Geminicoccus roseus DSM 18922: one gene and its partner. Each later gene encodes a partner of the first gene's protein in a complex. Links are inferred from orthologs where the notes say so. Each region holds a gene or a part of one and is shown in the gene's direction. Other genes may lie near its edges.

What was found. Proteins that work in one complex are often made in the same cells at the same time.
Region 2: the proteins of GEMRO_RS0118265 (region 1) and pnp are in contact, whole or in part, in a cryo-EM structure (PDB 9QH0), measured with the Escherichia coli proteins. The link is inferred for Geminicoccus roseus DSM 18922 from one-to-one orthologs.

Annotation. Positions count from the first base shown.
Region 1 is NZ_KE386572.1:3,662,247-3,666,108, forward strand. What follows is about bases 325-3,610. They hold GEMRO_RS0118265 (Rne/Rng family ribonuclease), read left to right. Parts: upstream 325-716; coding sequence 717-3,410; downstream 3,411-3,610. Other genes in these bases: GEMRO_RS30420 (pyridoxal phosphate-dependent aminotransferase), read right to left, coding at 3,397-3,610. Also shown: GEMRO_RS0118260 (N-acetylmuramoyl-L-alanine amidase family protein), read right to left, coding at 1-267; more of GEMRO_RS30420, read right to left, coding at 3,611-3,862. UniProt on the Escherichia coli protein: Endoribonuclease that plays a central role in RNA processing and decay. Required for the maturation of 5S and 16S rRNAs and the majority of tRNAs. Also involved in the degradation of most mRNAs.
Region 2 is NZ_KE386572.1:3,786,576-3,789,814, reverse strand. Bases 1-2,951 are described here. They hold pnp (polyribonucleotide nucleotidyltransferase), read left to right. Parts: upstream 1-325; coding sequence 326-2,578; downstream 2,579-2,951. Other genes in these bases: GEMRO_RS0118860 (NAD(P)H-dependent flavin oxidoreductase), read left to right, coding at 2,784-2,951; rpsO (30S ribosomal protein S15), read left to right, coding at 1-118. Outside these bases: more of GEMRO_RS0118860, read left to right, coding at 2,952-3,239. UniProt on the Escherichia coli protein: Involved in mRNA degradation. Catalyzes the phosphorolysis of single-stranded polyribonucleotides processively in the 3'- to 5'-direction. Also involved, along with RNase II, in tRNA processing.

The DNA of each region.
Region 1 (3,862 bases):
CCAGGAATCCACTAGGCCGCGCGGCTGGGGCAACCGTCCGATCGGCAGGGCCCAGCGCGCCTGCGGCACGATCACCTCGAGCTGGGTGCGGTCCGGCGACAGGTTGGTCTCGGTGGGGACATTCGCGTCCAGGTCGAGAACGATCCGCGTCTGGGCGTCGCGCATGCCAAAGCGCAGGCCGGAGATCCGGGTCTCCGCGGCCTGGACCGGAAGCGCGGCCAGGACGAACGCGAGCAAGGCCAGGATGAAACCCAGCGTCGCCAGCATTTTTACACGTACCGGGGCGCATCTTGCGCTTCCGATGTCCGTCCAATGTCTTGGTGATTGAGACAGCGGATCGATGGTTCTATAGTCCCGTGCGTGTGAGCGGATCCGGTGCCGTTCGTCGTGGCCTGCGATCGCTTGCAGCCCGATGCTTCGGATAGCGCCGATCCCGCCGCATCTCAACCAACAGGCTCACCCGCTGGAGCACTCCCGGGTCGGCCCTCATTTCCTGAACGCAATGCACCACGTTGGAAGCCAGCCGTACGACGAACCCCGCAGAAGTGCGATGGTCGATTCGTCGGCTCGGAACAGCGTGGCCCCCCTCGTCTCGCAGGCGGCGCCGCCCGCGAGCCAACCCGTTTCGCGCGCCGGTCGGCGCGCGGACCTAGAACAGCATGTGCCTGGCGGAAGCGCGCGCGCGCCGCGCCGGATGCGTGCGGAGATTCCACTCGATGACGCGACGTATGTTGATCGATGCGGGCCACCCGGAGGAGACCCGGGTCGTCGTTCTCAATGACGAGCAATTGGTCGATTTCGATTTTGAATCGTCCACCAAGAAGCAGATCAAGGGCAATGTCTATCTCGCGAAGGTGACGCGCGTGGAGCCCTCGCTCCAGGCGGCCTTCATCGAGTATGGCGGCAACCGGCACGGCTTCTTGGCCTTTTCCGAGATCCATCCGGACTACTTCCAGATCCCGCAGGCCGACCGCGCCATGCTCGACGAGGTGGCGCGCGCCGACGAGGACGACGCCAACGGCTCGGACGACGACGACGACGACGCCGATCTGGCCCGCAAGCGCGCGCGCCTGCTGCGCAGCTACAAGATCCAGGAAGTGATCAAGCGCCGGCAGATCATGCTGGTGCAGGTCGTCAAGGAGGAGCGCGGCACCAAGGGCGCGGCGCTGACCACCTACCTGTCGCTGGCCGGCCGCTACTGCGTGCTGATGCCCAACACCCCGCGCGGCGGCGGGATCAGCCGCAAGATCGAGGACGCCGAGGACCGCAAGCGCCTCAAGGAAGCCGCCGCGGAACTGGACGTGCCGAAGGGCATGGGCCTGATCATCCGCACCGCCGGCCAGGAGCGGACCAAGGCCGAGATCCGCCGCGACTACGAATATCTCCTGCGCCAGTGGGAGGACATCCGCGAGACCACGCTCAAGAGCATGGCGCCGTCCCTGATCTACGAGGAAGGCGACCTCGTGAAGCGGGCGATGCGCGACCTCTACAGCCGCGACATCGAGGAAGTGCTGGTCGAGGGCGACGAGGCCTACAAGCAGGCCAAGCGCATCATGACCATGCTGATGCCGTCGCGCTCGCGCCGGGTGAAGCAGTATCGCGACGAGGTGCCGCTGTTCTTCCGCCACGGCGTCGAGGACCAGCTGGACGCGATGCACCTGCCCAAGGTCGAGCTGCCGTCGGGCGGCACGATCGTGATCCACACCACCGAGGCGCTCACCGCGATCGACGTCAATTCCGGGCGCGCCACCCGCGAGCGGCATATCGACGAGACCGCGCTCAAGACCAACCTGGAGGCCGCCGACGAGGTGGCGCGCCAGATGCGGCTGCGCGACCTGGCCGGCCTGATCGTGATCGACTTCATCGACATGGCCGACCAGCGCCATGAGCGCCAGGTCGAGCGCCGGCTGCGCGACGCGCTGAAGATGGACCGCGCCCGGCTGCAGATCGGCAAGATCAGCCAGTTCGGCCTGCTGGAGCTGTCGCGCCAGCGGATGCGCCCGTCGCTGCAGGAGCTGTCGACCCAGACCTGCCCGGTCTGCCATGGCCTGGGCGTGGTCCGCTCCACCGAATCCTGCGCCCTGCACGCGCTGCGCCGCATCCAGGAGGTCGGCATCGCCGGCGAGACCGCGGTGATGCGCGTGGTGGTGCCGGGCAGTGCCGCCTACTACCTGCTCAACCAGAAGCGCGACGCCCTGTTCCGCATGGAGCAGCGCTACCAGATGCGGGTGTTCGTCGACAGCGACGACCAGATGATCCCGGGCGAGATCGGCGTGGAGCGCCTGGAGCGGCGCGAGAAGCCGATCGACGTGCCGGCCCCGGTGGCGGCACCGGTCCTGGAGGAGGAGCCGGCCGAGGAGCCGGAGATCGAAGACGAGGACGAGGAGCTGGTCGAGCGTCCCGCCAGCCGTGGCGGCGACGAGCGCCGCGGCGAGGGCCGTCGCGGCCGGCGCGGCGATCGCCGCGGCCGTCGCGACGAGCGCACCGAGGACCGTGCGGCGGAAGCCCCGGCAATCGAGCAGCCGGCCTATCGCGAGCCGGTCGAGGCGGCCGAGGGCGCCGAGGACGCGCCGGACGAGGCCATGGCCGCCCCGGTCGCGGCGGCGCCGTCCGCCGAGGACGGCGAGGACGGCGGCAAGAAGCGCCGCCGCCGGCGCCGTCGTCGCCGTCGTGGCGGCGATCGCGGCGGCGAGCAGCAGTTCGGCGCCGAGCAGAACCTCGACGATTCCGGCGACGAGGGCGACGAGGAAGGCGAGGGCGAGGCGGTGGCCGAGCCGGCGTCCTTCGCCGCGCCGCAGCCGGCCGAGGCCGTGCCCGACCAGGTGCCGGCCGACAGCCCGGTGGTGCCGCTGCCGGCCGAGCTGGTGGCGCCGCTGCCGGTCGAGGTCCCGCAGGTCGAGGTGAGCGACGAGGAGGACGCGGCCGAAGAGGTCGCGGCTGCCGAGGAGGCGCCGGCCGAGGCGCCCGCCCCGGAAAAGCCGAAGCGGCGCAGCCGGGCCAAGAAGCCGGTCGCCGAGGCGGCCGAGGAGGCCCCGGCCAAGCCTGCGGCCAAGGCCAAGAAGGCGCCGGCCCGCTCGCGCGCCAAGGCGGCGCCCGCCGCGGCCGAGGCGGCGGCACCGGAGGCCGAGGAAAAGCCGAAGCGTCGCCGCGCCCCGGCCAAGAAGGCGGCCGCGCCCAAGGCCCAGCCTGCCGAGGCCGAGGCGGCGCCCGCGCCGGCCGAGACTGCACCGGCAGCGAGCGAGGCGCCGGCCACGCCGGCTCCCGCCGCTCCGGAGCCGGCCGCGCAGCCGGCGCCCGAGCCCGCGAACGAGCCGGCCGCTCCCGAGCCGGCCGCTCCCGAGCCGGCTGCCGCCGAGGCGCCGGCCCGTCCGGTGCGGCGCGGCTGGTGGAACCGGCTTACCGGGAGCTGAGGCCAGGCCGGTCCAGGATCGGGGCGAGGGCGGCCTGCAGCCGCTCCGCCCCGAGCCGGATCCGCTCGGTGGGGCCGGCGAACGACAGCCGGATCCAGTGCTGGCCGTCCACCGGGTCGAAATCCATGCCCGGGGTGACGGCGACATGGGCCTCGTGCAGCAGCCGGCTGGCCAGCGTGCCGGCCGGCAGCCCGGTGGCGCGGATGTCGATCCACAGATAGAATGCCCCGTCCGGCGGCGCGATCCGGTCCAGCCCGATCGCGGCCATGGCGTTCTTGAGGATGTCGCGGTTGTGCCGGTAGGTCTGCACCCGCGGGCGCAGCTCCTCGTCGGCGTCCAAGGCTGCGGCCGCCGCGATCTGCGCGATGGTCGGGGTGGAGATGAACAGGTTCTGCGCCAGGCGCTCGACCGGGCGGACCAGGGGTTCGGGCAGCACCAGCCAGCCGACTCGC
Region 2 (3,239 bases), 120 kb from region 1 along the record:
TTCCCGTCGTGGTCTCCTCATGATGGTCGGCCAGCGGCGCAGCCTTCTCGACTATCTGAAGAAGAAGGACGTGAACCGCTACAAGGCGCTCATCGAGCGTCTCGGCCTGCGCAAGTGATTGCAGGCGCCAGCTAGGCGCCACTGCGTCCGGCGCTCTCGTTCCCCCGGGTTCACCCGGGAGGACGGGAGCCGCCGGAGGCGGGCTGTTCTGCGAGGTGCGGACGGCCCGGCCCTCCCCCATCCAGCTACGTGTATGGATGCCGGATGGCGGGAGTAGACCCCGGCCGAACGTGACGGTTCGGGGCGACGAAGGGAAATTGGGGATATGTTCAACCTTACCCGCAAATCGACGACCTGGGCCGGCAAGCCGATCTCGCTGGAAAGCGGCAAGATCGCCCGCCAGGCGGACGGCGCGGTGCTGGCCACCCATGGCGAGACCGTCGTGCTCTGCACGGTTGTCGCAGCGAAAGAGAAGAAGCCCGGTCAGGATTTCTTCCCGCTGACCGTGAATTACCAGGAGAAGGCCTTCGCCGCGGGCAAGATCCCGGGCGGCTTCTTCAAGCGCGAGGGCCGGCCGTCGGAAAAGGAGACGCTGCTCTGTCGTCTCATCGACCGGCCGATCCGCCCGCTGTTCCCGGCCGAGTTCAAGAACGAGATCCAGGTCGTCTGCACCGTGCTGGCGCATGACGGCGAGACCGACACCGACATCATCTCGATGATCGGCGCGTCCGCGGCGCTCACCATTTCCGGCGTGCCGTTCCTGGGCCCGATCGCGGCCGCCAAGATCGGCTATGCCGACGGCGCCTATATCGTGAACCCGACCGTCGAGCAGCTGAAGACCTCCGAGCTCGACCTGGTCGTCGCCGGCACCTCCGACGCGGTGATGATGGTCGAATCGGAAGCCAAGGAGCTGTCCGAGGAGGTCATGCTGGGCGCCGTGATGCGCGGCCACCAGGAGATGCAGGCGATCATCGACCTGATCATCTCGTTCGCCGAGCAGTGCGCCAAGGAGCCCTGGGACTTGGTCGAGGCGGACAACGCCGCCCTGTCCTCGGAGCTCGAGAAGCTGGTCGCCGCCGACCTGCGCGCCGCCTACTCCGAGAAGGGCAAGCAGGCCCGCCACGAGAAGGTCGCCGCCGCCCGCGCCAAGATCGCGGCGCAGTGGCCGGACGCCGACATCGACCAGAAGGCGCAGCTCAAGAGCCTGTTCAAGGATCTCGAGGCCAAGATCGTCCGCGGCAGCATCCTCGACACCAAGCAGCGCATCGACGGGCGTGACCTCGTCACCGTCCGCCCGATCTCCGCGGAAGTCGGCGTCCTGCCGCGCGTCCACGGATCGGCGCTGTTCACCCGCGGCGAGACCCAGGCGATCGTGGTCGCCACGCTCGGCACCGGCCAGGACGAGCAGATCGTCGACGACCTGACCGGCGATTCGCGCAACCATTACATGCTGCACTACAACTTCCCGCCTTACTCGGTGGGCGAGACCGGCCGCATGGGGTCGCCCGGACGCCGCGAGATCGGCCATGGCAAGCTGGCCTGGCGCGCGACGCACCCGGTCCTGCCGGCCAAGGACCAGTTCCCCTACACGATCCGCGTGGTCTCGGAGATCACCGAGAGCAACGGCTCGTCCTCGATGGCGTCGGTCTGCGGCGCGTCGCTGGCGATGATGGACGCGGGCGTGCCGCTGGCGCGGCCGGTGGCCGGCATCGCGATGGGCCTGATCAAGGAAGGCGAGCGCTTCGCGGTGCTTTCCGACATCCTGGGCGACGAGGACCATCTCGGCGACATGGACTTCAAGGTCGCGGGCACCGATGCCGGCGTGACCGCGCTGCAGATGGACATCAAGATCGCCGGCATCACCGAGGAGATCATGAAGATCGCCTTGGAGCAGGCGAAGGGTGGCCGGCTGCACATCCTGGGCGAGATGGCCAAGGGGATCGGGCAGGTCCGCGAGGAGATGCGCGACACCGTGCCGAGGGTCGTGCAGATCCAGATCCCGACCGACAAGATCGGCGCGGTGATCGGGCCGGGCGGCAAGATGATCCGCGAGATCTGCGAGGTCACCGGCGCCAAGATCGACATCAGCGACGACGGCACCGTCAAGATCGCCTCCTCCGACGCGGTCAAGGGCCAGCAGGCGGTCGACTGGGTGCGCGGGCTGACCGCGACGCCGGAGATCGGCGCGATCTACAACGGCAAGGTCGTCCGGATCGTCGATTTCGGAGCGTTCGTGAACTTCATGGGCAACCATGACGGTCTCCTGCACATCTCCGAGATCAAGAACGAGCGGATCGCCAAGGTGACCGACGTCCTCAAGGAGGGCGACCAGGTCAAGGTGGTGATCCTGGCGATCGACGATCGCGGCAAGGTCAAGCTGTCGATGCGTGCCGTCGACCAGGAGACCGGCGAGCGCATCGAGGTCGAGCGTCGCCCGCGGCGCGAGGATGACGGCGAATACCGTCCGGACCGCGGCGAGCGCTCGGGCGGTGATCGCCCTGATCGTGGTGGCGAGCGCGAAGGCGGCTTCCGCCGCCGCGGCGGCGACGACCGCCCGCGCCGCTCCCGCGACGACTGATGGACGGGGCCCGGTGATCCGATCCGGTCGGCCACGCATGGTGACCGGCTTGTCTTGTTGCCGGGCCGCTCCATCTCCATACTATCATTGCTGCTCACATGGCCGAGAGCGCTCATGGCGCTCCGGACCCGCATAGTTCGAGGCGTGGCGCCCGAATTGTGGCAGGATGGCAAGAGCAGGCCGAAAGATCCCAGGTAGGCGTTAGATGACCGCAGCTTCGATCGTCGAGCCGATGTTCCTGTCCGGAGCGTCGGTATGGCCGCTGGTGGAAGGCGGCAAAGGCGTGGCCGCATCCAACGGCACCAGTGCCGGCGCCTGGGCGGCGGCCGGCGGTGTCGGCACGATCTCCGGCGTGAATGCCGACCTCATCGACGACAACGGCGAGTACGTCCCGCTCATCTACAAGGGCCGCGACCGCCAGGCGCGCCACGAGGAACTGGTGGAGTATTCCACCAGGGGCGCCATCAGCCAGGCGCGGATCGCGCATGAGCTGCGCAACGGCGAGGGCCGCATCCACCTCAACGTGCTCTGGGAGATGGGCGGCTGCGAGCGGGTCCTGACCGGGGTGCTGGAAGGCGCCAAGGGCCTGATCCACGGCGTCACCTGCGGGGCGGGGATGCCCTACCGGCTGGCCGAGATCTGCGCGAAGCACGAGGTCAAC